4 regions of the Bacillus cereus group sp. BfR-BA-01360 genome follow, and region 4 is predicted to be linked to each of the others. Evidence: riboswitches for the same ligand, from Rfam matches in the RefSeq annotation. Region 4 holds a riboswitch; each other region holds the start of a gene.

Region 1 (8,042 bases), on a different contig from region 4:
TGACACGGCTAGGCCACCTCCATAATATATCGTGCAATCTACAATACTATTGATGATACCAAATTTTCAGTACTTCAAGCAAGTCAACACATGGCACTTATAGCACTTTTACATAAAAAAAGAAAGGCTTTTGCCTTTCTCGTAAATCACTCTTTATCTAATGGTTTATTTTTCGGAAATCTTTCGTTATCTTCTTCATTATCACGAATTGTTTTTTGAAGTACAAAACATGACATTGTTAAAAACAATGTACCTATTAAATAGTATCCTTTTACACTAAGCGTTTCATCTAGTGTATAAATACCAATCAACATACCTGAAAGCGCACAAACAAACGAAGTCCATGCTAAAAACGTGAACGCTTGCGTATTTCTCCTTCTCATTGTTCTCCCCCTTATAGCTGCATATCCATTATAGATAAATATATTTATCATCATGGATTTTTATGTAATTTTTTCTCTTTATTAATCTATCATAAAATTTTCTCACTTCACAACTTATTTTCGAATTAATCAAAAAAATATATGGCGTTATCGTTATTGACTGTGCACCAACGAGTGAAACACTTGCTATGTTAAGTTTTCTTGACATGCTCGGATGGTGGATGGAAAAACTCTTTTCTATTAACAGAAAAGTATTAAAAGTTGCCCGTCCTGTGGCACAACCTTTACTCGGTATCCCTTTCCTACAGATGATATCATGGATGAATTAACAAACACACTCAAGCAACTAGAAGAAATACGAGAACTTTTTTCCAATCGTGATATAATAAAGTGAAACTTTAATCAGTGGGGTTTTTCTTCATCTCCCACTGATTATGAGCCCTCACCAATCGGGCTGTTACGGGCAGCCCTACTCCCACCTATCTTCCTTGCTTCTCTCTGAATCTTGAGGTGGGAGTCTTACTGCCCTAAAATAGCGGGATAAATTCACATTGTTGTAAATCCTGAAAAAATGATGATTAACGAGGCTCAGTATAGCTTTACCTATTAAAGTATTACTATCGAATAACAATATGGGAAGCCCTCTCCTTAAGGGCTTTCTATTCCTTTACTCGGAGATGATCGATTTGATTAAAACACCTAAAGCAAAACATGTATCTACCAATATGATAATTTGGATTATTCCCTTATTATTTTTCATTCATAATCTTGAAGAATCTATTAGTATGCCTCAATATCTCGCTAATCAATTCTCTATCAACTTCATAAATACGCATCAATTTCTAATAGCAATTTGTATATTAACAACCATTGTTCTGCTCTTTATCATTCTCTATCAACTTCATATTATCTCTTCTATTTACTGGATTATTTTTATACAAGGTGCTATTTTCTTTAACGCTGTTCAACATATGATTTTATTTTTCATGTATCGCGCATACAACCCTGGAGTGATATCAGCATTTATCATTGGACTATTTTCCCTCTACTTATTTTCTTTAATACAAGTTCCAAAAAAGAAACTAGTCCTTATACTAATTTTCAGCTTACTCTCCTATCCTTCTATGATTTGGATCACCTTATATTTAGCTAGTTTCTTTGACTAACCAAAATAAGAGAGAACAGGAAAACTCCTGATCTCTCCACTCTCCTTCACAGACGTTATTTTTTATGGTATACAGAATTGGAAGATACAAAAAATTAGGGTTTCATCTGTTAAGTAAGATTATATGTTGAACAGACTAACAGCGGAGGGGTTCCTTCTGTTAATCCGTTAAACGCACTATCATTTAACAATTTTTTCTATTTCATCAAGTGAAAGATCTACTGAGATCGAACCATCCTTCGTTTCTTTCTTAATTGCATCTGTTACTTCTTTTGAATGGTATAATTTAATCACTTTTTTGATTGTTGGATCATCTTTATCTTTCGTACGAGCTGCGAAGATGTTAATATACGCTTTCGCACTGTCGTTTTTTGGATCTTCTAAGAAAATAGGATCTTTCGCTGGATTTAAACCAGCTTGACCAGCTACACCATTGTTAATAACGGAAGCTGCTACATCCTTTAATACACGAGGGGTTTGCTGCGCAATAACTGGTGTAATTTTTAATTTTTTTGGATTTTCAGCAATACCACTTGGATCGCCGAATAAACCGAAATCTTTTTTCAATTTTAATAGGCCCGCTGCATCAAGAAGTTTTAAGGCACGTGCTTGATTCGTTGGATCATTCGGAATAGCAATTTCTGAACCATTTGGAATGTCATTTGGTTTTTTATACTTTTCAGAGAATAATCCCATTGGTGCAATTTGCGTTGTACCTACAGCTGTAATATCTAATTTATGTTCCTTTTTAAACTGCTCTAAAAAGGCAATATGTTGAAATGCATTCAATTCAATATCCCCATCAGCTAATGCTTTATTTGGCGTTGTATAATCAGAGAACTCCACAAGTTTGATTTTCATACCTTCTTTCTCAGCTTTCTTCTGAAGAATGCTCCAAGCTTCTCCATCCGTTCCTGTTACACCGATGCGAACGACCTTCTCCTTTTCTTTCGCTTCAGCATCCCCATTTGAGCAACCACTCAAAGCGGTAATTCCTACAATTGCTGATAATGCAAATGCTAATATCTTTTTCATCTTCTATCCCTCTTCTCTTCTTTATGACCTTCTTAAAAATATTTTCGAGAAATAATTCCCTAGATGTTGAGCTAATTGTACAAGAATAATAAGCAATACAACTGTCACGAACATAACCGATGTATCAAAGCGTTGATAACCATATGTCATTGCTAAATCACCAAGACCACCGCCACCAACAAGCCCAGCCACTGCTGAAAACTCAATTAAACCAACAGTCATAAACGTAACCCCTAAAATTAATGGTGCCAATGCCTCCGGAACAAGAATTTCAAACACAATTCTTAATGGTGATGCCCCCATTGCTTGCGCTGCCTCGATTACTCCTTTCGGTACTGAAACAAGATTTGTTTCTACCATTCTGGCAATTCCAATCGAAGCAACAAGTGTCATTGGAAAAATCGCTGCAGCTGTTCCGATTGTTGTTCCAATAACAGTTCTTGTAATGGGACTTAAAGCTACTAAAAAGATAATAAACGGAATTGGACGAATCGTATTAATAACAATATTAAGAATAGAAAAGACCAATTTATTTTCTAAAAAATTACCTTTCCTTGTCACATATAAAAGTAAACCTAGAGGTATACCTAGTATTGTAGCAAATATAAGAGTTACAATTACCATTAAAAGGGTATCCCCTGTCGCATCGAGAATCCGTGGCCAAAATATACTCCAATCAACTCGCATGTGCTTTAACCTCCTTCAGTTGTACTTGCAGTCTGAGATATTGTAAGGCTTTTTGAATTTCTTTTTGCTCACCTTGCAGTTCTACAAGAAGATTTCCAAATAACACATTTTGTAATTCAATAATGTTTCCGTAGAGCACATTTACATCCACATTATAATTTTTGGCAATATACGATAATACCGGCTGTCCTGTCTCTTCACCCGTAAATGTTAATCGATAAATTTGTCCACCAGTTTGAATTTTTGCTAGTACACTTTCTGGTAAATGGTCATTCACAACAGAACGAACAAAATTTTGAGTCGTTTTTGTTTTTGGTTTTGTAAAGATATCAAATAATGTCCCTTCTTCAATGACTCTCCCTTTCTCCATAACCGCCACGCGGTGACAAATTTCTTTCACAACTTGCATTTCATGTGTAATGAGGAGAATTGTTAATTTATATTCTTTGTTTATTTTCTTTAATAGATTCAAAATTTCTGTGGTTGTTTCAGGATCTAATGCCGATGTTGCTTCATCACAAATAAGAATATCTGGTGATGTAGCAAGTGCTCTCGCAATTCCAACACGTTGTTTTTGTCCCCCTGACAATTGCTCTGGATAATAATTTGCTTTATCTTCTAATCCTACAAATTCCAACAGCTCATTTACTCTTTCTTTTATCTCATTCTTCGGTACTTTCGCTAACTTTAATGGATATGCAATATTCCCAAACACTGTTCTTGAATTGAATAAATTAAAACTTTGGAAAATCATTCCGATTCTTTGTCTTAACTGTCGTAACTCCTTTGTTGTTAGAGATGTAATGTCTTTATCATCTATTGAAACCGTTCCTGAAGTCGGTCTTTCTAACATATTAACTAAGCGTAATAATGTGCTTTTTCCAGCGCCACTAAACCCAATAATACCGAATACTTCTCCCTTTTTAATCGAAAGTGTTACATCTTCTACTGCATGAACAGGCTCTCCACCAGATTCATATACCTTACTTACATTTGTAAAAGAAATCATTTTTTCCCCTCCCATATGCTATAGCAACTTGAAGTAGACCTCCCGAGGTAAAATAAAAAGCGCCCTCCTTCTTATCAGTCATAAAAGATAAGAAGGAGAGCACTTTTAAATATACTCGTTCACATCTTCTCATCTTTCAAGTCCTTTTTAGACTTGCTGGAATTAGCACGGTATTAAAAAACCCGTTGCTGAGGTATCATAGGGCCAGTCCCTCCACCTCTCTGGATAAGAATGTCTCGATTTAATTGTTATTTAATTATTTTTTATTATAAAACTCAGAAAAGTTAGAGTCAACATAAAATTCCTAAAGTATAGCGATTATTTTTCTATTGGAATTTTCAAATCAAATGTAAAATTCTTCTCTTATTCTCTTTTGCAAAGGAAAATATCCCTGCCTCATTGAATAAAATGACATGAATACGAAATATAGTGGAGGACGATAAATAATATGAAAACAGCACTGTTACTCGTTGATATTCAAAATGACTATTTTCCGAATGGAAAGATGGAATTACGTAATGCCGTAGAAGCTAGTGAGTACGCTCGTCAATTATTACAATATTTTCGACAAACAAACCAACCAATTTTTCATATTCAACATGTATCTTTTGGGGATCATGCAACTTTCTTCCTCCCCAATACAGAAGGTGTTCATATTCACGAAAGCGTTCGTCCCTTACAAAATGAAACGGTGATTTTAAAACACTATCCAAATAGCTTTCGAGAAACAAATCTATTACAGAAACTACAGAAATTAAAAATCGAGCGTATTATTATATGCGGAATGATGACACATATGTGTATTGATGCTACCGTGAGAGCTGCTTTTGATTTTGGGTTTCATTGCACCGTGATACATGATGCTTGCGCGACGAAAGACCTTCTCTTTAAAAACGCCACTATTCCCGCTGTCTATATTCATAACACCATTTTGGCAAGTCTAAATGAAGGATATGCTGATGTAATAAGTACAGAAGAATTTTTACCCGTCTAAAAAATTCTATCTATTACCCTTTTTACTATATTTGTGAATATAAAAACACTACTTTCAGTCAATAAAACTGAAAGTAGTGTTCTCTTGCCTAACCATAGATTTTCTTTCAAGTTGTATTATACAGGAATTCCATAAAAATAATACAGAAAAATACGACGAATTGAATAAATTTTGTAGCATTCTATTCGTTTCATAACATGACCTACGTAAAAGAGCACAAAACCATGAACTTTTAATATCAACACAAAATGACAATAGATCAGCTTAATCAAAAAATGTTGCTATTACAAACGTAAAAAGAACCCGTCCAAAAGTTATACATTTTGGAAAGGCTCTCTTTGTTACTTCTTATAACATTTCAGAAGTTGTTTTTGCTTGCATATGAAGCACTAAGTAATCAGGACCACCAGCTTTAGAATCTGTACCAGACATGTTAAAGCCACCGAATGGTTGATAACCTACGATTGCTCCAGTACATCCACGGTTAAAGTATAAGTTACCTACATGGAAGTCTTCACGTGCTTTTTCAATATGTGCACGGTTGTTAGAGATTACTGCTCCTGTTAAACCGTATTCTGTATTATTTGCAATTGCAAGCGCATGATCAAAGTCTTTTGCTTTACAGAATGCTACTACTGGTCCGAAGATTTCTTCTTTCATTAAGCGAGCATCTTCTGCAACGTCAGCAACGATTGTTGGCTGGATAAACCATCCTTTAGAATCGTCTCCTTCGCCACCTGCTACTATTTTCCCTTCTTCTTTACCAATTGCAACATAGCTCATCACTTTATCAAATGCAGCTTGATCATTTACTGGTCCCATATTTGTTCCTTTTTCAGCTGGGTTACCTACAGTTAATTCTTTTGTTAATTCAACTGCACGATTTAATACTTGATCGTATACCTCTTCATGGATGACTGCACGAGAGCAAGCAGAACATTTTTGTCCTGAGAATCCGAATGCGGATGCAACGATAGATTTCGCTGCTAATTCAAGATCTGCTTCTTTATCAACAACGATTGTATCTTTACCACCCATTTCAGCAATAACGCGTTTTAACCAAATTTGACCTGGGTGTACTTTTGCAGCGCGTTCGTAAATACGAATACCTACATCACGTGATCCAGTGAAACTAATGAAACGCGTACGAGGATGGTCTACTAAATAGTCACCAACTTCAGAACCACTACCAGGGATAAAGTTTACTACGCCTGCTGGTAAGCCTGCTTCTTCTAAAACTTCCATAAATTTCGCTGCTACTACAGGTGTTGTACTAGCTGGTTTTAATAATACTGTATTACCAGAAACTAACGCAGCTGTTGTCATTCCTGCCATAATTGCAAATGGGAAGTTCCAAGGTGAAATAATTACACCTACTCCTAATGGAATATAAGAGAAACGGTTATATTCAATAGGACGGCTTTCTACTGGAATACCGTCTTTTAATTTCAACATTTGACGTCCATAATATTCCATAAAATCAATTGCTTCTGCTGTATCAGCATCTGCCTCATTCCATGGTTTACCTGCTTCTTTTACAAGAATAGCAGAGAACTCATGTTTTCTACGGCGAACGATTGCTGCAGCGCGGAATAAAATGTCTGCACGCATTTCGGGTTTCGACTTTCTCCAAGTTTGGAATGTCTCATCAGCCACTTGCATTGCTTTTTCAGCTAATTCGCGACTAGCCTTTGAAACGCTACCAATAACTTCTTCTTTATTCGCAGGGTTTACAGAAACAATTTTATCTTCTGTAGTAATTTTTTCTCCCCCGATAATTAATGGATAGTCTTGTCCAAGATAAGATTCTACTTTCTTTAACCCTTCTTCAAACGCTAATTTGTTAGCCTCTACTGAAAAATCTGTAAAGGGCTCATGTTTGTACGCTACTACCATTCTTTTTAGCCTCCCCTTAGAAAAACGTTTACATTTTACAACATTATTCTACACGATAATTTAGATTTATTCAAATATTCCTAGACTTATATTTTAAAAATTAATAAATTTTTAAAATATAGTAAAAAGATTCATACAAAAGTATGAACCTAAAAAACATGCGTATATTCTAAAACATTTTTTCCAATTAACAAAATCGTCACCAATAGAAATAAAGTTCGGACATACCCAACACCTTTTTGCACTGCAAATCTCGACCCAAAATATGCTCCGATAATCATTGATAATCCCATAATAATACCGTATTCAAAATGAATAATATCTAAAAATAAAAATGTAAAGAAAGACACAATATTACTAACAAAATTCAAAACTTTTCCAGATGCAACTGCTCGAATAAAATCTAAACCAATTAATAAAAATGCAAAAATTAAAAAGGATCCGGTACCTGGACCAAAAAAACCATCATAAAATCCTATCATTAAAATTGCAAAGTAAAACATTAAAGCTTTTCCCTTTGTCATCTTTTTATAAGTAGAGACGCTTCCCCAATCCTTTTTTACAATAATATAAATGGCGATAAATACCAACATAACTAATACAAGTGGCCGTAAAATATCCGGGGGAATACATTTTACAACTAACGCTCCCGCAATTGCTCCCATAATAGTTAATGGGATTAACTTTCCTACAATGCAAAAATCAACTTTTTTTGAACGAATAAAATAAATTGTGCTTGTGAATGCCCCCATTGTTGAAGCTAATTTATTTGTTGCAATCGCTGAAGCAGGTGATAATCCTACGAACATAAGTGCAGGTAATGAAATTAATCCCCCTCCTCCAACAACAGAATCAATAAAAGAAGCTAAAAAG
Region 2 (8,042 bases), on a different contig from region 4:
GAGGTTTCGGGATTTTTTAAGGCACGCAAGGCAGGAACGATTCCTGGTTATGTGACGATGTCAGGTACAAATCCTGATGCGGAAGCGAAATTACATCTTGGGTATAAAATGAAATATGTACCAAGTATGTTTTTTGGTAATCATTTAGAACGTGTTGTTCGAAAGGCAGAGCCAAATCTTATTTTTAAAGGGAAACCGAAGTTTGAAATAGATGATAAAGGAAAACCGTATTATACAATGACATACGGTGAATTTATTTCTGGGCGATCTGGCTTTAAAGTAAAAGGCGTTGTCGTTGTGGATGCACAAACAGGTGATGTAAAGCGATATGATAAAGGGAAAGCGCCTAAATTTATTGATGGTGTGTTAAATCATGAAACGGCATCACTATTAAACACGTACTTTGGTAAGTTTGTACATGGTTTTTGGAATACGAAATTTTCTCAAAGTGATGTGAAGATTCCAACTGAATGGGGAACAAAAGAAGGGGTAACACCAATCTTTGGGAAGGACGGGACATTATATTACTTTACTGATTTTACTTCTCCAAAAGAAGGTGTCGATTCTGCTTTAGGTTATTCATTAGTAGATGCACGTACAGGGAAGCTGTATTACTATAATGGAAAAGAAGTAAAAGGAATTATGGATGGCTCAGCTGCGACAGAGGTAGTAGATAATTCTTTTAAGAGAGAGAAATGGCACGGAACGATGCCGGTTATTTATAATGTGTATGGGAAACCTTCTTGGATTGTACCTGTTATTGATGATGGCGGTTTAGTGCGAGCACATACGGTGATTTATGCTTCCAATGCAAAAATATTTGCGACAGGTTCCACTCAAAAAGAAGCGCTGGACAAATATAAGAGTGTGCTAACGGGAAGTGGAGGTTCATTCCGCCCGACTTCTAGCGGAAAAGAAGCACAAAAAGAAGGGATTGTACAGCGTGTTTATAAGGAGAAATCAGGAGAAAATACGCTTGTCTTCATCTTATTAGAAAATGAGAACAAAGTATTTATGGTTTCTGCAAAAGACTTCCCGTATGCGATGTTTACCGAAGTGGGAGATTCCATTAAAATGGCGTATTTGGACACAGGGGAAACGATGTCTTCGGTATCTAAATTCACAAATGAAAATTTAAAAAAGTAAAGCGATAGATTTTCTATCGCTTTTTTTATGTTATAAAAAGGAAAGTAGCATATACTTGACGTATTTGTATTGATGTAACTATAATTGTTACGTTTGTTTAAGATATATCAATTTAACCTTATATTTATAGTAGAAAGGATGAATCTTACAAGTGAATGAAATGAATCACGGTGTATATAAGCCTGTAAAAACAAACAGGTTTTGGATGATTATTGTTTTAGGGACACTCACAGCAATTGGCCCATTATCTATTGATATGTACTTGCCTTCATTGCCAAAATTAATGGGGGATTTGCAAACGAGTGCCTCCCTTGCTCAGCTTACACTAACAGCATGTTTACTCGGACTTTCAGTAGGACAATTATTTGTTGGTTCTATTAGTGATATTTATGGGCGGCGCAAACCTTTGATTATTGCCCTTATTATTTATGTAGCATCTTCTTTACTTTGTGCGGTTGCTCCATCTATTTGGATTCTAGTGCTATTACGGTTTCTGCAAGGAGCTTCAGGTTCAGCGGGTATTGTCATATCCCGTGCGATGGTACGTGATATGTATACAGGCCCTGAGATGACAAAGTTCTTTTCGTTACTTATGTTAGTAAACGGGGCAGCGCCTATTTTGGCGCCTATTATTGGTGGACAATTGTTGCAATTTACTTCATGGCACGGTGTATTTATTGTTCTTGGCGTAATCAGTATTTGTATGTTAATATCAGTTATTTTTGTACTGCGTGAAACATTGCCATTAGAAGAAAGGATAACAGGAGGCGTAGCAGGGACGCTGTCGGTCTATGGGAAGTTATTGAAAGACCGCTTATTTATGGGGTATGCCGTATCACAAGGGTTCGTTTCAGCGGCGATGTTTGCTTATATTTCTGGATCGCCGTTTGTATTACAAAATATATATGGGGCATCGCCACAAGCATTTAGCTTATTTTTTGCGATTAACGGAATCGGTATTATTATTGCCAGTCAAATTACGGGCCGCTTGGCAGGAAAGGTAAGTGAAAAAGCGTTGTTTGTAGTAGGTATTGGAATTGCGGCTGTTGGAGGTACTTCCTTACTACTTACGATTGTATTTGGAATTGGATTAATCGGTGTATTATGTTCTTTATTTCTTGTTGTATCGAGTGTTGGTGTTGTATCAACAACAGGTTTTTCACTTGCGATGAGAAATCAAAAACAAGCGGCTGGAACGGCTGCTGCATTACTTGGTCTGCTACAATTTATCTCCGGGGCACTTGTTGCACCTTTAGTAGGTATCGGGGGAAGTAATACAGCGCTTCCTATGGGTGTTGTTATTGCGTTATGTGAAGCAGGTGCCGTTTTATATTATTTACTCATGGCAAGGCCTAGTGAAAGAAAACTTGTATTGCCAGAAAAACAAGATATAGACGCATAAAAAAGAGGTGGTTCAAACATAAATTGAATCACCTCTTTTCATATTATAACTATGGTGAGATTGGTTGCATAAAGTGACGATACTGTGACAAAAATGATGGTATGCACACAGAAAATGACGGTCAAAAGTGCAAAGTGTGAAGTGTTCTCGTTATAATAACAAGTGGAGATATGATGTAAGTTTCTATAGAAAGATTGTCAGGTAGATAAAAGGAGAGTAAAAGATGAAGAAAATATGGGGCGCAGCCTTGCTTGGGAGCATGCTGCTTTTAGCAGGGTGCGGTGGAAATCAACATACAAAGGAAACAAAAGAAAATGTGCAACAATCAGCAGATGAGAAAGAAGCTATGAAGGTATATCAAGATGTACATAAAAAGTATGATGAGAAAATGAATAAGGAATTAAATCAATCTGTACAATTATGGGGGCAAGCGAAGGAAAAAGGCGGGAAATCGATAGCTAACAAGCAGTTTAAAGAAGATGTTCAGAAAGTAACAAAGAGCATGTTAGAAGATATTGAGCATATTCGCACAGAAATTCGCGTACCAAAGTCAAAAGAACAAGAGCATAAGTTATATGAAGGTTTCTTAAATGAAACAGAACAAGCGATGAAAAAGTTAGATCAATTAGCAAAAGAAGAAGATTCATCATTAATTCGTGATATAGAAGTTCATTTTTCAACAGCTTCTACATACTATAAACGTTTCCAAAAAGAAGCACAAAACTAACCTTGCAATATGCAAGGTTAGTTTTGTATATGGCAGATTCTTTCTTGTCGAAATGTCGATAGAATGGAAAGCTAGATATTTCCTGTTAAGTAAAAATATAAAAACTGATTTTTCTAAAAATACCCATTTGGATTGACTTTTTGTTTTTTCAGAATTATAATTCGAAATATACAATTCAAAGTAAAGAATAATATAGTCATTTACTTATCCAGAGAGGTAGAGGGACTGGCCCTATGAAACCTCAGCAGCGGGTTCTGAAAGAAGAATACCGTGCTAATTCCAGCAAGCAACCAAAGCTTGAAAGATAAGTGATAGGCATAGGATAGATTAAAAAGCCTTGATCTTATTTTTTAAGATCAAGGCTTTTTATATTGCGGGATAAGGAGAGGAATTGGCAAAAAAACGCGAATAAAACAAAGTAAATTTATGTGTTTAGGGGGTATTTTGGTGTATATTGTAAAGAAACTATCAGTTATGGTGTTTACACTATGGGTTATTGTTACAGCTACTTTTTTAATCATGCATATTATACCTGGTGATCCGTTTTCATCAGATGCAAAGATTTTTCCTGAGGAAGTTGTCCAAAATATGAGGGCTAAATATCATCTTGATGAACCTTTATGGAATCAATATGTAGCGTATTTGGATGGGATTATTCATTTTGACTTTGGAGAATCTGTTCAGTCAACGGGTCAAGGAGTGGCAGAAATCATAACAACTGGCTTTGGACCATCTGCTGTTATTGGATTACAAGCATTTGTTATTTCGTTGTTAGTTGGAATTGCAGCTGGAACGTTTGCGGCTTTATATCATGGGAAAATCATTGACTATAGTGTGAGTCTACTAGCGATTTTAGGGATCTCAATCCCAAGTTTCATCTTAGCACCGTTATTTATTCAGGTGTTTGCAATTCAACTTGAGCTGCTTCCGGTTGCCTCTTGGGGAACATTTGCTCATACTGTATTACCTTCCTTTGCGTTAGCGCTTGGGCCAATTGCTGTTATTACAAGATTTGTTCGTTCGAATATGATTGAAGTTTTACAAAGTGAGTATATTAAACTAGCACGTGCAAAAGGAATACCACTTCGAACAATTATTATAAGACATGCGCTTCGAAATGCGATTGTTCCGGTTCTTACTTTTGTCGGACCACTTATGGCTGGTTTGTTAACAGGAACCTTCGTGATTGAGAAAATATTTTCCATTCCAGGGTTAGGAAAATATTTTGTAGATAGTATTTTTAACCGAGATTATCCAGTTATCATGGGAACCACTATTTTCTATAGTGCACTGCTCATTATATGTATTTTCGTTACGGATATCATTCATCGCATGATTGATCCGCGCATTCGTTCTATTACGTGAGGAGGGAAATTAAAATGGGGGCTTACGAAATCGATGATCAGCTATTGACGGCTGAAGATAAGAAAGCATTAACTGCTAATAAAGAACAGCAAATGATTAGTCGGAAAAAGGAAGTATTTCAAAAACTCATATCAAACCCAATAGCAATTATAGGGGGAGTCACTTTACTTTTAATCGTTATTTTTTCTCTTATCGGAGAAAGTTTAACGCCATATAGTGCAAATGAGCAAATAAAAGAAGCAACAAACCTCCAACCAAGTAGTGAGCATTGGTTCGGTACAGATGATTTAGGAAGAGATATTTGGGCACGAACATGGGCTGGTGGAAAAATTTCATTAGCAGTCGGATTGATCGCAGCAGCTCTTGATATCGGATTAGGTGTACTGATTGGTGGCTTTAGTGGATATGTGAGAGGGCGTAATCGTCTCGGTACGTTAATTGATGAGTGGATTGTAAGAGGAATCGAAGTGATGTATGGTATACCGTATTTATTAATTGTTATTTTACTATTAATTGTTATGAAGCCAGGACTGTTTACAATTATTCTTGCTCTTGCATTAACAGGTTGGATTGGAATGGCACGACTTGTACGAGCGCAAGTGCTTTCATTAAAACAAAAAGAATTTGTCATTGCTGCTGAGAGATTAGGAACATCTCATATGAAAATTATTTATAAACACCTAATTCCGAATTTAACAGGGATTATTATTGTGAATTTATCTTTTACGATTCCAGCTGCCATTTTCTCAGAATCATTTTTAAGTTTTATCGGATTGGGTGTACAATCGCCAGCAGCAAGTTGGGGAACGATGACAAACGATGCACTAGGAACATTATTAAGTGGGGAATGGTGGCAGCTGTTTTTCCCAGCGATAATGATTGCATTAATTATGTTTGCTTTTAATGCGATTGGAGATGGTTTGCAGGATGCAATTGATCCAAAAATTGTGAAACAAAATCGAAAGGGGAAAAAACATGGGGCAGCTCTTATCTTTAGAAAACGTAACGTTAGCCGTTGAAAAAGAGGATCGTAAACAACCGATTGTAAAACATGTTTCTTTTTCCATTCATGAAGGTGAAATAGTTGCACTTGTGGGAGAAAGTGGTTCGGGAAAAAGTGTAACAGCACAATCGATTATTGGCTTAAACCAAGAGTCAATTCGCACTGAGGAAGGGAAAATTTCTTTTCAAAATAGCGAATTAACAAACTTGCAAGAAGCTGAATGGAATCACATACGGGGAAAAGATATTTCTTTTATATTTCAGGACCCGCTTTCATCATTAAATCCAACAATGAAAGTAGGAAAACAGATTACAGAAGTAATCTTGCAGCATGAAAAGAAATCAAAGAAAGAAGCAAAAGCAATTGCGATTCAGTTATTAAATGATTTAGGCATACATGAAGCAGAACAGCGTTTCGAGCAATACCCCTATCAACTAAGTGGCGGTATGAGGCAGCGCATTTGTTTAGCAATTGCATTTGCTTGTCACCCAAAACTCGTCATTGCAGATGAGCCAACAACAGCGCTGGATGTAACAATTCAAAAACAAATTATGGAGTTATTAAAAGAGAGAAAAGAAAAACAACATACAAGTATTCTATTAATTACACATGACCTTGCGCTTGTACGTGAAGTAGCAGATCGAGTTGTTGTTATGTATGGCGGCCGTGTTGTAGAAAAAGGAATGATTCAAGAAGTCATTGAGTCACCGAAGCATCCGTATACAAAAAGTTTATTACAAGCTATTCCGAATATGGACGATTCAGAAAAGGTATTGCGGGCGATTGATGGAACAACACCATCGCTTGAAATATTAAATAGTTTTGGATGCCCGTTTGTGAACCGATGCCCAGTTGCGATGAAAGAATGTATTCATCGTTTCCCAGAGAAAACAGTATTTTCGCCGGAACATAGTTCATTCTGCTGGAAACATATTATTGAGCAGCGTAAAGGGAAAGCGAAAGAGAAGGTGAGTGCTTCATGACGACAGAGTTCATTACAGTAAAACAGGTTACGAAAATATATGGGAGTAAGGAGAAGGGGCTTGCTGCGCTGAAAGATATATCACTATCCATTTCAAAGGGAACTACACTTGGCATTATTGGAGAAAGTGGTTCAGGAAAAACAACGCTTGGTAAGTTAATAGCTGGTATTGAAAAACCTTCATCAGGAGAGATTGCTTATAACGGTCAAATTGTCCATGCGCTTAATCGGAAAGAAAAGCGAGATTTTTTACAAAAAGTACAATTTATTTTTCAAGATTCCACCGCAGCTTTAAATCCGCGGTGGAAGATTCGAGATAGTGTTGCAGAAGGATATATCTCGTTTGGGTTAGGCGATAAGAAGGAGAAGGATAAAGTTGCTGGTGATGCGTTAGAACGCGTCGGATTAGATAGAAGGTATATCGAGCGCTATCCGCATGAATTTAGCGGTGGGCAACGTCAACGGATCGCTATTGCTAGGGCGCTTATATGTGAGCCTGAAGTACTAATACTAGATGAACCGATTTCAGCATTGGATGTTTCCTTGCAAATTCAAATTGTTCATTTCTTGCAGCAAATTCAAAGAGAACAAGGTTATACATATTTATTTATTGCTCACGATTTACCGATGGTTCATTATTTATGTGAAAAAGTAGCTGTTATGTACAAAGGAGAACTTGTTGAGTTTGGAGATACGGATGAAGTATTCCGTAATCCACAACATTCTTATACAAAAACATTGTTAGAATCGACACCAAAAATTTCAGGCTAAAGGAGAATGTAGAATGAAGAAGATTTTACTTTTTGCCATTATGACAGTTTTAGCGATTGCTTCTGTCGGCTGCGGTAAGAAAGAAGCGTCAAAGGCAAGTGCAGATAAGGGGGATCGCTTAGTCACAAATATTAGTAGTGACCCATATACACTTGATTCAGCAATTGCGACAGATAGTACGTCAGGTTATGTAATTGAACATTTATTTAGTGGTCTATATACAAAGGATGCGAATGGAAAATATCAAAATGAGTTGGCAGAGAAAGAAGAAGTAAATGTAGATGGAACAGAATATACAATTCATTTAAAGAAAGATATGAAATGGTCAGATGGTTCACCTATTACGGCTAATGATTTTGAATTTGCATGGAAGCGTATATTAAATCCTAAAACAGGCTCTATGAATGCAACAGAAATGTATTTTATTAAGGGTGCAGAAGCGTATAATACTGGAAAAGGTGAAGAAGGACAAGTAGGTATTCAAGCGGTAGATTCGCAAACTTTAAAAGTAACGCTTGAACATCCAGTTGCATCTATCAAACAACAATTAGCGAATTCTTTATTTATTCCACTTTCAAAAAAATCTATCGATGATAAAAATAAGTTAAAAACAAGTCCAAAAGAATTACTTACAAACGGACCGTTC
Region 3 (8,042 bases), on a different contig from region 4:
CGGAATAATGTTACTATGGTGCTCCATGTAAGAGATAACAATTTCATCGCCTTCTTTTACATTTTCACGGCCATAACTTGCTGCTACTGTATTTAATGCAGTTGTCGTTCCGCGTGTGAAAATAATTTCTTCCATTGATTTCGCATTAATAAACTTGCGAACTTTCTCACGTGCACCTTCATACGCATCGGTAGCTTTTGTACCGAGCGTATGAACACCGCGATGCACGTTAGAATTATATTCTTTATAATAACGTTCTAACGTTTCAATCACTTGAATTGGTTTTTGAGAAGTTGCTGCACTATCGAAATAAACAAGTTGTTTGCCGTTCACTTTTTGATCAAGAATTGGAAACTGTTTGCGTATTTCATGAATATTCATTAGCGAACTTTCCTTTCAATTACCTCAACAAGCTGTGTTTTTACTCCTTCAATTGGAAGCTCATTTACTACAGGTGCTAAGAATCCATGGATGACTAAGCGTTCCGCTTCTTTCTTCGGAATACCACGACTCATTAAGTAGTATAGTTGTACTGGATCTACGCGGCCAACAGAAGCTGCGTGACCTGCCATTACATCATCTTCATCAATTAGAAGAATTGGATTTGCATCACCGCGTGCTTTTTCACTTAACATAAGAACGCGAGAAGATTGTTGTGCATTTGATTTAGATGCACCGTGTTCAATCTTACCAATTCCGTTAAAGATAGAAGTTGCGCTATCTTTTTGTACACCGTGTTTTAAAATATAACCTTCAGAGTGTTTACCAAAATGAACAACTTTTGTTGTAAAGTTTTGTGTTTGATTGCCGCGACCGATTGTTACTGTTTTTGTATCAGCAAATGATCCGTCACCCATTAAGTTCGTTACGTTCTCTGAAATTGTATCACCGTCGTTCATAAGACCTAATGCCCATTCAATACGAGCATCACGTCCTACAACACCGCGACGATTTACATACGTTGTTACACCTTTCGCTAATAGATCCACTGCACCAAATTTCACCTGTGCACCTTGTTCTACGATTACTTCTGCTACGATATTTGCAATACCAGTAACATTTTCATCTGCTACATAGTTTTCCACGTAAGTTGCAGAACTGTTTTCATCAGCTACGAATAATACATGGTTATATAAGTTTGCTTCTTCGCCATCTACTAAGAATACCGCTTGAAGTGGTGTTTCAAGTACAACGTTTTTTGGAACATATACAAATGCCCCGCCATTGATTAATGCTGCGTGAAGTGCTGTTAAACGATGCTCATCCACTTTCACGCCATCTTTCATTAAGTACTTTTGTACTAATTCAGCATGCTCAGTTGCAGCCGTTACAATATCTGTGAAAATAACACCTTTTTCTTTTGCTTCGTCCGCTAAAGAAACAAATGCTTTTGTGCCAGTGCGTCCGACTAGTACGTTATTATTTTCATCAATTAAGTTTTTCACTGCTTCTGGAAGTTCCGCTAAAGAACTTACAGACTCTTGCTTAAGAGTAGTGCCTTTTCCGATAAAGTCCCATTTATCGATTTTTGTTTTATCAGGCGTTGGCATTGGAAGTTCAGTTGCTTGTGCAAGAGCTTGTAAGCGGAACTCAGTCAACCAAGCAGCTTCGTTTACTTCGCTTGCGCGCTGACGGATTGTTTCTTGATCGAAAGGTAATGTACCGATTGTCATATTTATGCTCCTCTCTTACGCTTCTTGCTCTGCTGTTTCGTCTTCAATACCTAATTCTTTTTTGATCCAGTCATAACCTTCAGCTTCTAGACGTTGAGCAAGCTCAGGACCACCAGATTTTACAATACGACCGTTCATCATAACGTGAACGAAATCTGGAGTAATGTAGTTTAATAAACGTTGGTAATGCGTAATCATTAAGCAACCAAACTCTTCACCGCGCATTGCGTTAATACCTTTAGATACAACTTTTAATGCATCGATATCAAGACCAGAGTCGATTTCATCTAAGATTGCAATTTTTGGCTCAATCATCATTAATTGAAGAATTTCGTTACGTTTTTTCTCACCGCCAGAGAAACCTTCATTTAAGTAACGTTGTGCCATTTCTGGATCCATTTCTAGAAATTCCATGTTTTTATCTAGTTTGCGGATAAATTTCATAAGAGAAATTTCATCGCCTTCCTCGCGGCGTGCATTAATTGCTGAACGTAAGAAGTCAGCGTTTGTTACTCCGCTAATTTCGCTTGGATATTGCATTGCTAGGAATAGACCTGCTTGTGCACGCTCATCTACTTCCATTTCTAGTACATCTTCACCGTCGATGATGATGCTTCCTTCTGTTACTTCATATTTTGGGTGACCCATAATTGCAGAAGATAAAGTTGATTTACCCGTTCCGTTAGGTCCCATAATTGCGTGGATTTCTCCACCTTTTACTTCCAGGTTTACACCTTTTAAAATTTCTTTGCCATCGATTGATACATGTAAGTCTTTAACCGTTAATGTAGAACCAGCCATCTCAATACCTCCAATAATCCTCTATATACATTTTAAAAATTCCTAAAACATTCACATTCTCATTTTATTCTCATTCTAATTTTATATCAAATAAAATGATATCGCAAACGCTGAAAAAAAGTAATAATTTTTTCACAAATGTGTATAGATTTTCCCTCACATTCTATTATGATACACCTTTCTTCTTATATATATAAAGAAAAAAGACTGAGAATTTCTCAGCCTTTTTTCCTGCCATTATTCTTTTACAGGAACAACCGCCCCTTTATATTCTTTCTTGATGAAATCTTCAATTTCTTTCGAATGCAATACTTCTACAAGCGCTTTAATCTCTTTTTTATCTTTATCCCCTTTACGAACTGCCACTACGTTTGTATATGGAGAATCATTACTTTCAATCGCAATTGCATCTTTTCCTGGATCTAATTTTGCATCAATTGCATAGTTTGAGTTAATTAAAACCGCATCGCCTTCCTTGTTGTTATACACTTGTGGCAATAGACCTGGTTCGATATCTGTTTTAAACTTCAAGTTCTTTGGATTTTCCGCAATATCTTTTGTTGTTGCTTTCACAGGATCTACACCATCTTTAATTTTTAAAATGCCCTCTTTTTGTAAGATTGCTAATCCGCGGCCATGATCAGCCACAGAGTTACTCATAATTACTGTCGCTCCATCTGGAAGCTCTTTTAAGCTTTTATATTTTTGAGAGTATACTCCAATCGGTTCTAAATGAATTTTGCCTGCTATTTCAAACTTATACCCTTTATCCTTTATTTCTTTCTCTAAATACGGAATATGCTGGAAATAGTTTGCATCTAATTCTTTATCTGCTAATGATTTATTCGGTAATACATAGTCCTGAAATTTTTCAATTTTTAACACAACGCCCTTTTTCTCAAGCAATGGTTTTGCCTTCTCTAAAATCTCAGCGTGCGGTACATTAGAAGCACCGACAACAAGCTTATCTTCACTTTTCCCACCGCAAGCTGTTAATCCAAAAATTGATGTCGTAATAAGTGCTGAAAGTAATAATTTTTTCATGTTGTTAACATCCTTCCTAATTTTTAATCGATTTATCGTTTATCAATCCGAGTTGTCGCAAAATCTCCAATAAATTGAATGAAAAACACAACCAGCAATACACAAATTGTCGCAACAATTGTCACATCGTTGTTTCCCCGCTGGAACCCTTCTAAATATGCTAGTGTACCGAGTCCGCCAGCGCCAACAACGCCTGCCATTGCTGTATAACCAACAAGTGCAATTGTCGTTACGGTAATACCAGATACAAGTGCTGGCAAAGATTCTGGAATTAATACTTTCCAAATAATTGTGCTTGTTTTCGCTCCCATTGCCTTTGAAGCTTCAATCACACCTTTATCAATTTCACGAAGCGCGATTTCAACCATTCTCGCATAAAATGGGGCCGCTCCAATAATCAAAGCAGGCAATGCTGCACTTGCTCCAAGAATTGTTCCAAGAAGAATCTTTGTAAACGGAATAAGTAGAATGATTAAAATGATGAACGGGATTGATCTAAAAATATTTACGAATGCCCCGATTCCTGTATGAATCACTTTGTTTTCCCACAAATTATCCTTCGCTGTCATAAAGAGCAGTAATCCTAACATAAGTCCTAAAATAAATGTGGCAATTGCTGCGATTGCCGTCATGTATAATGTTTCTCCTGTTGCTTCTAGCATTTGATTCCAATCGACATTTGTGAGCAATTTATCCATGTGCAACCACCTCCAGCTCTACTTTCTCTTGATGGATTCCTGCTATTGCCTGCTGAATGGCTGCTTCTTCACCATTTAAATGAACAATTAAGCTTCCGTATGCTCCATTATTTGTCTGCGCGATATTTCCTTGAAGCACGCTAACTTCTACATCCTCTCTCCTCATTAACCCTTGTAACACTGGGCGCTCTACAGAATCTCCAATAAATTGCAAACGAATGACTTTACCATCTGGGTATTTCTCTAATAAGTTTTCAATCGTTTCATTCGTATCTTCAGAATCTGTTAATTGCTGAACAAATCGCTTTGTAATCTCTTGCTGCGGATTACGAAATACCTCTAGTACAGAACCTGTCTCTACAATTTTCCCTTTTTCCATCACTGCAACACGATTACAAATCTTTTGAATCACATGCATTTCATGAGTAATAAGCACAATGGTTAAGTTAAGGCGTTTATTAATATCTAGTAGTAAATCTAAAATTTGATCTGTTGTTTCCGGATCAAGCGCCGATGTTGCTTCATCACATAAAAGTACTTTCGGATTGTTAGCCAACGCTCTTGCAATCCCGACGCGTTGTTTTTGTCCACCGCTCAGTTGAGATGGATAAGCATCTCCTCTCCCTTCTAATCCGACAAGACGAATAAGCTCATCTACACGTTTCTTTCGCTCCTTTTTATCCACACCAGCAATCTCGAGAGGAAAAGCAATATTCTCACGAACAGTTCTTGACCAAAGTAAATTGAAATGTTGAAAGATCATCCCAATTTCTTGTCTTGCCTTTCGAAGTTCATTACCGGTAATGGCTGAAATCAAACGATTAGCAACTGTAATTTGACCAGAAGTTGGTTTCTCCAACTGATTAAACAAGCGAATTAACGAACTCTTACCTGCACCGCTATATCCGATAACCCCAAAAATTTCGCCTTCCTCTATTTTTAAATTGGCCCGATCTACAGCAATCACATCACCGTTTTTTGACTGATATATCTTTTTCACATTTTCTAATAGAATCATGATGTTCACCCCTTTAATTAAAAAGCGTAAGTAGCTCGTTCAGAATGTAAGGGGGATGGAGCTTCTGACGTAGAGGCGCCTTTTTGCCTCGTAGAAAGAAGCGAAGCCACCGAACATTCTAGCTACTGAAGCTGGATTTCATAAAAAGCGTAAGTAGCTCGTTCAGAATGACTCTCACATTTTTTATTTTTGGTGTAAGAATACTGAACTGTCGCCATCTGCTCAATTTCTTATCGATTTTTCCTGTTGTTTAAATGTCCTCCTCATTCAAACAACAAAAAAACCTTTCTGCTTTACAATGAGCAGAAAGGTTTTTATGCGTATATCAACATAATCCTTTCTCTCATCTCTCAAAGCATTTGCTTTGCAGGAATTGGCACCATTTCAACAAAATCGTTGACGGTTGCCGGGCTTCATAGGGCACAGTCCCTCCACCTCTCTTGATAAGAGAAATCAGATCTAATTTTCTTCTGATTCAAAATTTATGAAATTATCTATATTTTATGACTTGAATTTTATCAATATACATTCACTCTGTCAACAAAAAATTTCTTAAAAAGAAAATTTTAAGAATATTAAGCGCCCACTGGCATTGGTTTACAAATATGAAACATGGACTCCAATAATAGCATCGTGCGATATGTCCCCGCATAATGTACACGACCTTCATGAATTAGCTTTTGCAAACGAACATTCCCTGTAACTAATTGTTGTAAATCTTCTTCTTTAAAACAGTGGATTTGTTCGGTTCCCCTATCTCCTTTTACAAGCTGTATATAATCCCTTGAAATTTGGAGGGAATGGCACTCATCTCCAAAATGAATACTAATGACTTTTCCTGCTTGACGCAAAAGAGGTTCTAAATGATATTGTTTATTAGCATGTGTTACAAATGATTGAAGCATTGAATATAATTTCATTCTCATCACATCCTTCATATCACTTTCTACTAATACCTTTCCATTCCCTAAGCATCAATCCTCTTCCTTTTGCTCGACAAATACTGTATTACCTCTGCCATTTCAACATATTTCCCAAGAAATGTGTCGAGGCGGCAAATTTTTTGCCGCCTACTGTAGTTCCTTATATAAATATTCAACTGAATGAAATGCATATATTTTCTTCTTCAACGTTCCATTTTCAAATATGAGTAAACAAGGAACACTTTCTATCTCATATTCACGTGCTAAATGCGGAGCATAATTTAAATCTAACATGCCAACTTCTAAGTCAACAATCGTTGCTTCTACAACAGTTAACATTTTTTTCGCCAATTGGCATGTACCACACATTGGAGTATATACATATAACACTGTTTTTTCTTGATTCACTATTAGATTTGTGGCTTCAGCACCTGTCCAGTCAATCACTTCTATCATCATTCCTTACCGTAAATATTCTGTATAAACATCAATGTCAGCTCCCCATAATACATTTGCTAAATGTGAAGACGGTGCAGTTGCTACTTCACGATATGAACGATCAATATAAATATGTTCAGCCTGCGGAAATTCCTTACGAAATTGCTTGCGAAGCTTTTCTCCTGCATCATCAGCATCCACTAGCACATATACTTCTTTATCAAAAAACTGATCAATGAGCTCATCCATTTTCGACAAACCAATTGTACCATTTGTACAAACAATTTCCACCGGTTCTCGAATAATAGATTCAATCTTTCTTCTATCTGATTTACCTTCTACAATAATGACCTTTTCTACATAAACCATGTGTCATCACCCGATCACCATATACTATAAAACAACCTTACTTTCGTATATAGTATATTCGATATTCCCATCTTGTTTCCTGTTTATTTTTACAAAGAAAAGCACAAGCGGCTCGTTCAGAATGTAAGGGGGATATGGTTTCTCATTCCTTTTGATAACAATGTACTATAAAAATTAAAAAAGACAGCACATAGGCTGCCTCTTTTATCTAGAATCAAATTAGTCTTGGTTTGTCATTTCTGCGTATTTTTCTGCAGTTAATAGTTTTTCAACTTCACTTGCATCAGAAAGTTCAACTTTCACCATCCATGCACCTTCGTATGGAGACTCGTTAACAAGTTCTGGTTGATCACTTAATTCTTCGTTTACTGCTACAACTTTACCACTTACAGGTGCATATAATTCAGAAACTGTTTTAACAGATTCTACGCTTCCGAATGGCTCATTAGCTTCAAGTGTTGCACCTACTTCAGGAAGTTCAACGAATACGATATCGCCTAGCTCACTTTGTGCGAAATGAGTAATACCGATAACAACTTGATTCCCTTCAGTTTTTACCCATTCGTGTTCTTCAGAGTAACGTAAATGATTTGGAATGCTCATGACTGTACCTCCAGTGAATGTATTAATTATGTAAAAATACCTTATTGGTACTTTTTCCACATACTTTCAAACTGCTCTTCATTAAAGCCAAGTGTTACATTTGTTCCATCTGTTACAATCGGACGTTTAATTAACATACCATCGGACGCTAAAAGTTCAAACATTTCGTCTTCACTTGCAACCTTTAACTTATCTTTTAAACCAAGCTCACGATAACGCATACCGCTTGTATTAAAAAATTTCTTTAACGGCAATTCACTTTTCATATGCAAATTGCGTAATTCTTCTTGTGACGGTGGATTTTCAACAATATGAATCATCTCATATGCTACATCGTTTGCCTCAAACCATTTCTTTGCTTTTTGACATGTGCCACATTTTGGGTATGAATAAAATGTTACTGTCATAAATTCACCTACTTTTTTACTAACCTTTACCTTTATCATATAGAAAACGTTTTATTATTTCAAACCAT
Region 4 (8,042 bases):
CTATTATCGCTTGTGCAGGCACAGTACTTGTGTTACGAGCGGGCCATTCATTTGCCAGCTCGTTCTATGGAAATGGGATTGGGGTTATTACTTCAATATGTTGGGGGCTTTATCCAGTATTAGCGGGACCACTTATAAAAAAATATACAGCACTACGTGTCACTGCTTGGTCAGCGGTTGTTGGGGCGATTCCACTTTGTCTACTGAGTGGATGGCATGTCTTTTTATTACCATTTCAAATTGAAAAAGGAATGACATGGTTTGCGCTCTTATATTCTATTTTCTTTGTAACAGTATTTGGTTTGGTAATGTGGTATATAGGGGTTCAAAAAATCGGAGCATCCCATACGATGGTGTATATGTATATTACTCCACTTGTAGCAGTGTTATTTGCAGCGTTATGGGCAAAAGAGCATATTTCTATGCAGCAAATCATTGGTGGATGTATTATTTTTTTCGGATTATGGTTTGTGAAATTTGAAGAGCGAGCATCACAGGCAATCATATCAGAACATATATCAAAATAGGAAAACAGATCAATCGTGATCTGTTTTCCTATTTTTTTATTTTGGGAAGAAATATGAGAAAAAGAATAGCAGTAATAAGAGGGATTAAATTAAGAAACGGTATACGAAATAATGTGATGAGAATGATGCCGGGAAGAAGGACACCGAGAACAGCATAGAAGATACTGTGCTTTTTTGTGTACCAATATAAAGAAAGGCCAATAAGTGCTGGAACAATGAAATGAATAAGAGCCAATAAAAAATAAATCATCAGACGCCCCCTTTATTTATGTGCTTACTACATCATATCCATATGTTTATAGATTGATATCAATTTTTTGGGAAATGGACAGAAAAATGTTTGCAAAAACGTCAAAAAATCTTTAGGATAGGCAGTAAAAATCTTGTATAATGTTATTTTGTAAAAGTATTTTAATAACATAAACGCAGTGTTTATATGATTTTTGTAAATATAACAAATAAAATGTGATGGTATGTAGATAGAAATGAATAACAGTAAAGGAGCATAGTATGATTCGTATGTCATTAAGGGCGTTTAAAATTCAAATGTATTATTTGCTAGGTATTATGCTACTAGGATGGGCAATGACTCCATTTTCTGCACATTTTTTAGGTGTGGGAATCGGTCTACTAGTTAGTATGTATTGTGTTTGGATTTTAGGCAGACGCATTGAAAAGCTTGGGGATAGCATTGTAAAAAAAACAAAGGCACCGTCCCTTGGAATGTTTAATCGATTTGCAGCAGCGATACTGGGTGCAATTATTATGTATGAAATCGAACATCATATGGTAATGTGGGCGTTTGCTGTTGGGATTATGGGTGGTTACATCTTAATTGTCATTAATTTAGGGTATTACAGCATGAAAGATGAGCAGAAATAGATTATAAGTATAAAACGTTCCTTCTTCAAAAGAAGTGAGACACTCTGTTTGGTTTTTGAAGGTAGGATTTTATATAAAGAAAGAAGCTTACGTTTTTTATCGTAAGCTTCTTTTTTATTGTAAGTATGTGTATAACCGATAAAGTCGCATTGGGTTTTGTCGGTGAGTACGCGTAGCTTTATTTTGATTTACAACATACTTATTCATATGGGTAAGAGTCATTCTTAAGCAGTTGGACCGCCAAGGTTGATAATATCTTTTGAGACATTATCGAATTTCTTGAAGTTTTCTTTAAATTGATTAGCAAGTTCAATTGCTTTTTGCTTATAAGCAGCTTGATCAGCCCATGTTTGTTCAGGCATTAATACTTCATCAGGTACACCTGGCACATGAAGTGGAACATCTAGACCGAAGATATCATGTTTTACGGTTTCTACTTTATCCAGTTCACCGTTTAATGCAGCTTGAACCATTGCTCGAGTATAAGCTAAATTCATGCGCTTCCCAACGCCGTATTCGCCGCCAGTCCAACCAGTATTTACTAAGAATACTTTTGCATCGTGCTTTTCAATTTTTTCACCAAGCATTTCTGCATATCTTGATGCATCAAGCGGTAAGAATGGTGAACCGAAGCAAGTAGAGAATGTAGCTTGTGGAGATGTAACACCACGTTCAGTCCCTGCTAGTTTACTAGTGTAACCGCTTAAGAAATGATACATAGCTTGTTCTTTTGATAACTTACTGATTGGTGGTAATACACCAGATGCATCAGCAGTTAAGAAAATAATGGTATTTGGGTGTCCTGCAACACTTGGTAGAACGATATTGTCAATCGCATCTATTGGATATGCAGCACGTGTATTTTCTGTTAACGCTGTATCGCTATAGTCTGCAATGCGTGTTTTATCATCAACTATAACATTTTCTAATACGGATCCGAATTTAATAGCATCAAAGATTTGTGGTTCTTTTTCATGAGAAAGATTAATGCATTTTGCGTAGCAACCGCCTTCAATATTGAATACGCCATTATCAGACCATCCATGTTCATCATCACCGATTAATTTTCGATGTGGGTCAGCTGATAAAGTTGTTTTACCTGTTCCAGATAAGCCGAAGAATAATGCTACGTCGCCTTCTTCCCCTACGTTAGCAGAGCAGTGCATAGAAAGAATATCTTGTTCAGGAAGTAAGAAGTTCATAATAGAGAAAATAGATTTCTTCATTTCTCCAGCGTATTCAGTACCACCAATTAGCACAATGCGTTTTTCGAATGAAACAATAATGAATGCTTCAGAGTTTGTGCCATCAACTGCTGGATCTGCTTTAAAGTTTGGTGCAGAAACAATTGTGAATGGTGCATTATGATTTGCTAATTCCTCTTCAGTTGGACGAATAAATAATTGATGAACGAATAAATTATGCCATGCATATTCGTTTACAACTTGAATTGGCAGACGGTAGTTACGATCAGCGCCAGCAAATCCTTTAAATACAAATAGTTCTTCTTTTTCCTTTAAGTACTCTAATACTTTTGTATATAATTTATTAAAACGCTCTTCAGAAATCGGTTGATTTACAGGTCCCCAAGCGATTTTATTTGCAACCGATGGTTCTTTCACGATAAATTTATCTTTAGGAGAACGTCCTGTATATTTTCCTGTTGAAGCAGAAACAGCACCGGTAGAAGTTAGTTTTCCTTCATTTCTCATCAGTACTTTTTCCACTAACTGCGGAACGCTTAGTTGAATCTGTGCATTGCTTCCGTTCAGTAATTCATGTAATCCAATTTGGACATTCACAGTACTCATAGTTTATATACCATCCTTTTCATTTTATGAAATATTTCTCGTAATCCCCATCAAAAGTATAACACAATTATATAAATAATGTATACTATTTATTTATTTTTGTTTGTGTGAATGTATAATTTTCTTATTTATATTTTAGCGTGAAAAACTTGTAGGAATAAATGAATATTAATTGACAAATGAATAGCATTTCTTTAGTATAGGTTGGGACGGATACTCTCTTATCCCGAGCTGGCGGAGGGACAGGCCCGATGAAGCCCAGCAACCTCACTTGTACTGGTAAAAACAAGTGAATAGGTGCTAAAACCTGTGCGAGGCGAATGGTCTCGAACGATAAGAGCGAAGGGCAAAAAGCAGTATGCAAGTAGCAAACCAAACCTTTCCTCTATATAATGGGAAAGGTTTTTCTTTATACTTGTGTGGGAGAATAAATGAATGTCGCAATTTGTGGCAAGTTAAGGATGAGTTCCGTACAATATATACAATTACTGTAGGGAGGTTTACCACATGACAAAACAACGTCATCTGTTCACATCTGAGTCTGTAACTGAAGGACATCCAGATAAAATTTGTGACCAAATTTCTGATTCAATTTTAGATGCGATCTTATCAAAAGACGCAAATGCACGTGTAGCTTGTGAAACAACAGTAACAACTGGTTTAGTATTGGTAGCGGGGGAAATTACAACTTCTACGTATGTAGATATTCCAAAAATCGTTCGTGAAACAATACAAGGCATTGGGTATACTCGTGCAAAATATGGATTCGATGCAGAAACTTGTGCAGTTTTAACATCTATCGATGAACAATCTGCTGACATCGCTATGGGTGTTGACCGAGCGTTAGAAGCACGTGAAGGTCAAATGACTGATGCTGAGATTGAAGCGATTGGTGCAGGAGACCAAGGTTTAATGTTTGGTTTCGCATGTAATGAAACGAAAGAATTAATGCCACTTCCAATCTCACTTGCTCACAAATTAGCTCGTCGTTTAACGGAAGTTCGTAAAGATGAAACATTAGAATATTTACGTCCAGACGGTAAAACGCAAGTTACAGTTGAGTATGATGAAAATGGTAAACCAGTACGTGTCGACACAATTGTAATTTCTACTCAACATCATCCGGAAATTACATGGGAACAAATCGATCGCGACTTAAAAGAGCATGTAATTAAAGCTGTTGTGCCAGCAGAATTAATGGACGAAGAAACAAAATTCTTTATTAACCCAACTGGTCGTTTCGTAATTGGTGGGCCACAAGGGGATGCTGGATTAACGGGACGTAAAATTATCGTTGATACTTATGGTGGATATGCTCGTCACGGCGGTGGTGCATTCTCTGGTAAGGATGCAACAAAAGTTGACCGTTCTGCAGCGTATGCAGCACGTTATGTTGCGAAAAATATTGTAGCAGCTGGTCTTGCTGAAAAAGCAGAAGTACAGCTTGCGTATGCAATTGGTGTAGCGAAGCCAGTATCAATTTCAGTTGATACATTTGGAACTGGGAAAGTATCTGAAGAGGTACTAGTAGAATTAGTTCGTAACAACTTCGATCTTCGCCCAGCTGGCATTATTAAAATGTTAGACCTACGTCGCCCAATTTACAAACAAACAGCAGCTTACGGCCACTTTGGACGTACTGATGTAGATCTTCCTTGGGAGCGTACAGACAAAGCAGCTGACTTAAAAGAGCAAGCTGGTCTATAATATAATAAAAAAGGTTTTGCGCTTTCGCGCAAAACCTTTTTTATTTATAGTTAGGCTGTAATAGTGCAAAAAGTTCAATATCATGCCATGCCCCATTTCGAAATATCGCTTCTTTACAAGTCCCTTCATGTTGAAAGCCAAGTTTCTTATAAAGATGTATTGCCTTATCGTTAAACGAAAATACTCGTAGAGAAACGCGATGTAAGTTTAATTCTCGAAAAGCGTAGTTTAATAATAGAGTTAATGCTTCTTTACCATATCCTTGTCCCCAGTAATCTTTCTGCCCAATATCGATGATACATTCTGCGTTCTGGTTATAGGAATCAATCTGAATGAGAGAGGTAATTCCTATTGGGAGGTTGTCATTTTTCAATTCGATGATATAACTTTTGGAATTAGCTGCGTGTATGATTTGTTTGCAAAATGCTTCGGTCTCTTCGAATGAATATGTATCAAGTATAGGGCTAGTTGTTTGCATAACTTCAGGATCGTTACGCCAAAGATGATAAGTCGGAATATCGTCTTCTGATAACTTTCGTAAGCGAATTCGGTTAGATTCAAACAATTTGGAAATACCTCCTATTTCATCTCATTATTTTGTTTCGTACATACCTCAGCGCAAGCATTACAATATATTTGTCCATTCAGTTCAATATATTTTTTATATTTGTCATCCCGCTACTAGGGGTAGGCATATGAATCCATGATTTTTCATAAGATTTGATTTCTTTTTTGCAAGACTTACAAAGTATTGGCTTACTGCGGAATATTTGCAATCATCTTCTCTTTTGACGCGCTTTTCCAGCGCAAAATGCACTGCATAGTAAAAAAAACGTGGCAAAACTAATTCCGCCAATCGTTGCATGAGGTACAGCATCTTTTAACGCAAATCCTGCACTTATGGAAGCAGCAAACAAAAGAAGAAATGTTGTTGTAAGTTTTTGATAGAGTCCCATGTATATCCTCCTCATTGTGAAAATACGGTTCGATTTATAGAATGTGAAAAATAGTAATTGTGATTGAGTGAGTCGTAGAGATGATATGTGGTGGAAGAAACAATAAGATTCCTCTTTATGGATTTATATACTAATATTGTAACATATTATTTTGTGTCGTCACTACATAATGATGAAAGTGTGATGTGCTTCATATAAGCAAGGGATTGAATCGGGTATGATAAAATAAAATAGAGTTTGTTAAAAGAGGAGAATGAGCATGAGTGTAGTAGAACATAAAAAACAAGCGCCAAAAGAAGTGCGTTGTAAAGTAATTACTGTGTCTGATACACGTACAGATACAACGGATAAAAGCGGTAAGGTATTACATGAGTTATTAAGCGAAGCAGGTCATTTCGTAACTGCCTATGAAATTGTAAAAGATGATAAAGAAAGTATTAGGCAAGCTGTATTAAGTGGATATCATCAAGAAGATGTCGACGTTATTTTAACAAACGGAGGAACTGGTATTACAAAGCGCGATGTAACGATTGAAGCAGTTTCGGCATTAATAGATAAAGAGATTGTTGGATTTGGTGAGCTATTTCGCACGATTAGTTATTTAGAGGATATCGGGAGTGCAGCAATGTTAAGTAGAGCAATTGGGGGAACAATGGGCAGAAAGGTTGTCTTTGCTATGCCAGGTTCGACTGGAGCTGTGCGTCTTGCGATGAATAAATTGATTTTGCCAGAGCTCGGGCATATTATATTTGAGCTAAATCGCCAATGAAGAGCGTAGCAGGAATTGTATTAGCTGGTGGTATGTCTAGACGCTTTGGAGAACCGAAAGCCTTAGTAAGTTGGCAAGGGTATACGTTTATTGAACGGATTGTTCAAGTGATGCAGGATGTAATGCAAGATATAGTTGTCATTAGTCATGCTAGCATAAAAGAACGTGTAGCTCATTTAATAGAAGTTCCTGTTATAGAAGATATTTCTTTCTATAAAGGAGAAGGACCGCTTGCAGGAATTGTATCTGGTATGGAGCATCTTGAAGCAGAATGGTATATGATTTCACCTTGTGACACGCCGAATATTTCTAGCAAATGGATAAAACAAATAACAGGACAAATTGACGATGAGTATGAAGCGATTATTCCGATTGTTGAGGGGAGAAAGCAGCCGTTATTAGGGGCGTATCATAAGAATGTGAAAGAGAAAATTTATAAGTTATTAGACGAAGAAAAACGGAGCATGGAGCAACTTTTATCACATTGTAATGTAAAGTATGTGACGGGAGATGAATGGAATATAGAAAAAACATGGTTTGTAAATGTGAATACGAAAGAAGAATATGCAGAATTACTTACATGTAAAAAGAAATAAATGGAATGATAACAGAAAAAATGGCTGTTGTGTGTCCAAGATGGAAAAGAATAGCCTTTTAAAGAATGCGATGGATATTTTGCATTTTGGATTGTTAAATAAGGTCGTTTACGTGGATACCATCTTTTTAACATTTGTACAGGAATATGGCTCATTGTTAAGGAAACAGCTGCTGCATAATTTGTAGAATCCCTTTTGAAAAAAATAAGAAGACAAAGGACGAGTGAGATAGAGAAGATTGCATCACCGATGTGTGTAATGATACGGAAAAAGACATTTAATGTTTTTTGATCGAAATAACGGTTAATTCTTTTGAAAATGTAACACGCTATTTTATATAAGGAGCTGACAGATTTCATCTTCATGGAACATCTTCCTTCTCATTTACATATATATTGAGATGATATCTTCTATTTTAATAAGATTTTGTTGAGGAGATAATAAAGTGAAACTTTAATCAGGGGGGCTTCATTCCCCACTGATTATGAGCCCTCACCAATCGGGCTGCCCTAAAATAGCGGGATAAAATTTTGTAAAGAAACTATTTGTATTTTCATAAAATAAGCTGCCATTGTTATGGCAGCAAGAAGAGTTATTTTTGTAATGATTTATAGTATTGTCCTTTTTCAACATATTGCTTACGAATACGTTCCATATCTTTTCGATCTGCATCTGTTAATTCACGAATGACTTTTGCGGGACGTCCAAATGCAAGTGTATGAGGAGGTATTTTCTTTCCTTGTGAAACTAAGCTTCCAGCGCCGATAAAAGCACCTTCACCAATTTCAGCACCG

What was found. A riboswitch is a leader RNA that binds a small molecule or an ion and turns the genes downstream of it on or off. The one in region 4 is predicted to bind S-adenosylmethionine.
Positions count from the first base shown of each region.
Region 1: another riboswitch for S-adenosylmethionine. It lies ahead of MR056_RS16140 (methionine ABC transporter ATP-binding protein); the one in region 4 lies ahead of metK (methionine adenosyltransferase).
Region 2: another riboswitch for S-adenosylmethionine. It lies ahead of MR056_RS17020 (ABC transporter permease); the one in region 4 lies ahead of metK (methionine adenosyltransferase).
Region 3: another riboswitch for S-adenosylmethionine. It lies ahead of MR056_RS15620 (methionine ABC transporter ATP-binding protein); the one in region 4 lies ahead of metK (methionine adenosyltransferase).

Region 1 is NZ_JAKUFV010000019.1:24,500-32,541, reverse strand. Features, by position in the region: gene gatC (Asp-tRNA(Asn)/Glu-tRNA(Gln) amidotransferase subunit GatC) at 1-6, opposite strand, end outside; gene MR056_RS16165 (YiaA/YiaB family inner membrane protein) at 147-383, opposite strand; partial or broken gene MR056_RS16160 (ArsA-related P-loop ATPase) at 524-768, shown strand; gene MR056_RS16155 (HXXEE domain-containing protein) at 1,070-1,549, shown strand; gene MR056_RS16150 (MetQ/NlpA family ABC transporter substrate-binding protein) at 1,729-2,583, opposite strand; gene MR056_RS16145 (methionine ABC transporter permease) at 2,605-3,270, opposite strand; gene MR056_RS16140 (methionine ABC transporter ATP-binding protein) at 3,260-4,279, opposite strand; SAM riboswitch class I at 4,406-4,511, opposite strand; gene MR056_RS16135 (cysteine hydrolase family protein) at 4,728-5,273, shown strand; gene pruA (L-glutamate gamma-semialdehyde dehydrogenase) at 5,622-7,169, opposite strand; gene MR056_RS16125 (TSUP family transporter) at 7,319-8,042, opposite strand, start outside.
Region 2 is NZ_JAKUFV010000021.1:54,873-62,914, reverse strand. Features, by position in the region: gene MR056_RS17035 (DUF3981 domain-containing protein) at 1-1,146, shown strand, start outside; gene MR056_RS17030 (multidrug effflux MFS transporter) at 1,289-2,548, shown strand; gene MR056_RS17025 (hypothetical protein) at 2,772-3,275, shown strand; SAM riboswitch class I at 3,477-3,586, shown strand; gene MR056_RS17020 (ABC transporter permease) at 3,723-4,640, shown strand; gene MR056_RS17015 (ABC transporter permease) at 4,655-5,659, shown strand; gene MR056_RS17010 (ABC transporter ATP-binding protein) at 5,616-6,626, shown strand; gene MR056_RS17005 (ABC transporter ATP-binding protein) at 6,623-7,396, shown strand; gene MR056_RS17000 (peptide ABC transporter substrate-binding protein) at 7,410-8,042, shown strand, end outside.
Region 3 is NZ_JAKUFV010000018.1:4,768-12,809, reverse strand. Features, by position in the region: gene sufS (cysteine desulfurase SufS) at 1-381, opposite strand, end outside; gene sufD (Fe-S cluster assembly protein SufD) at 381-1,673, opposite strand; gene sufC (Fe-S cluster assembly ATPase SufC) at 1,689-2,474, opposite strand; gene metQ (methionine ABC transporter substrate-binding lipoprotein MetQ) at 2,712-3,518, opposite strand; gene MR056_RS15625 (methionine ABC transporter permease) at 3,551-4,216, opposite strand; gene MR056_RS15620 (methionine ABC transporter ATP-binding protein) at 4,209-5,234, opposite strand; SAM riboswitch class I at 5,575-5,684, opposite strand; gene MR056_RS15615 (hypothetical protein) at 5,810-6,154, opposite strand; gene MR056_RS15610 (thioredoxin family protein) at 6,305-6,613, opposite strand; gene MR056_RS15605 (toprim domain-containing protein) at 6,620-6,964, opposite strand; gene gcvH (glycine cleavage system protein GcvH) at 7,184-7,567, opposite strand; gene MR056_RS15595 (arsenate reductase family protein) at 7,609-7,974, opposite strand.
Region 4 is NZ_JAKUFV010000009.1:75,779-83,820, forward strand. Features, by position in the region: gene MR056_RS10795 (DMT family transporter) at 1-527, shown strand, start outside; gene MR056_RS10800 (hypothetical protein) at 556-777, opposite strand; gene MR056_RS10805 (ATP synthase subunit I) at 1,038-1,409, shown strand; gene pckA (phosphoenolpyruvate carboxykinase (ATP)) at 1,634-3,220, opposite strand; SAM riboswitch class I at 3,439-3,560, shown strand; gene metK (methionine adenosyltransferase) at 3,728-4,927, shown strand; gene MR056_RS10820 (GNAT family N-acetyltransferase) at 4,968-5,492, opposite strand; partial or broken gene MR056_RS10825 (hypothetical protein) at 5,507-5,697, opposite strand; gene MR056_RS10830 (hypothetical protein) at 5,704-5,883, opposite strand; gene MR056_RS10835 (MogA/MoaB family molybdenum cofactor biosynthesis protein) at 6,143-6,652, shown strand; gene MR056_RS10840 (molybdenum cofactor guanylyltransferase) at 6,649-7,248, shown strand; partial or broken gene MR056_RS10845 (phosphatase PAP2 family protein) at 7,238-7,613, opposite strand; gene MR056_RS10850 (gamma carbonic anhydrase) at 7,841-8,042, opposite strand, start outside.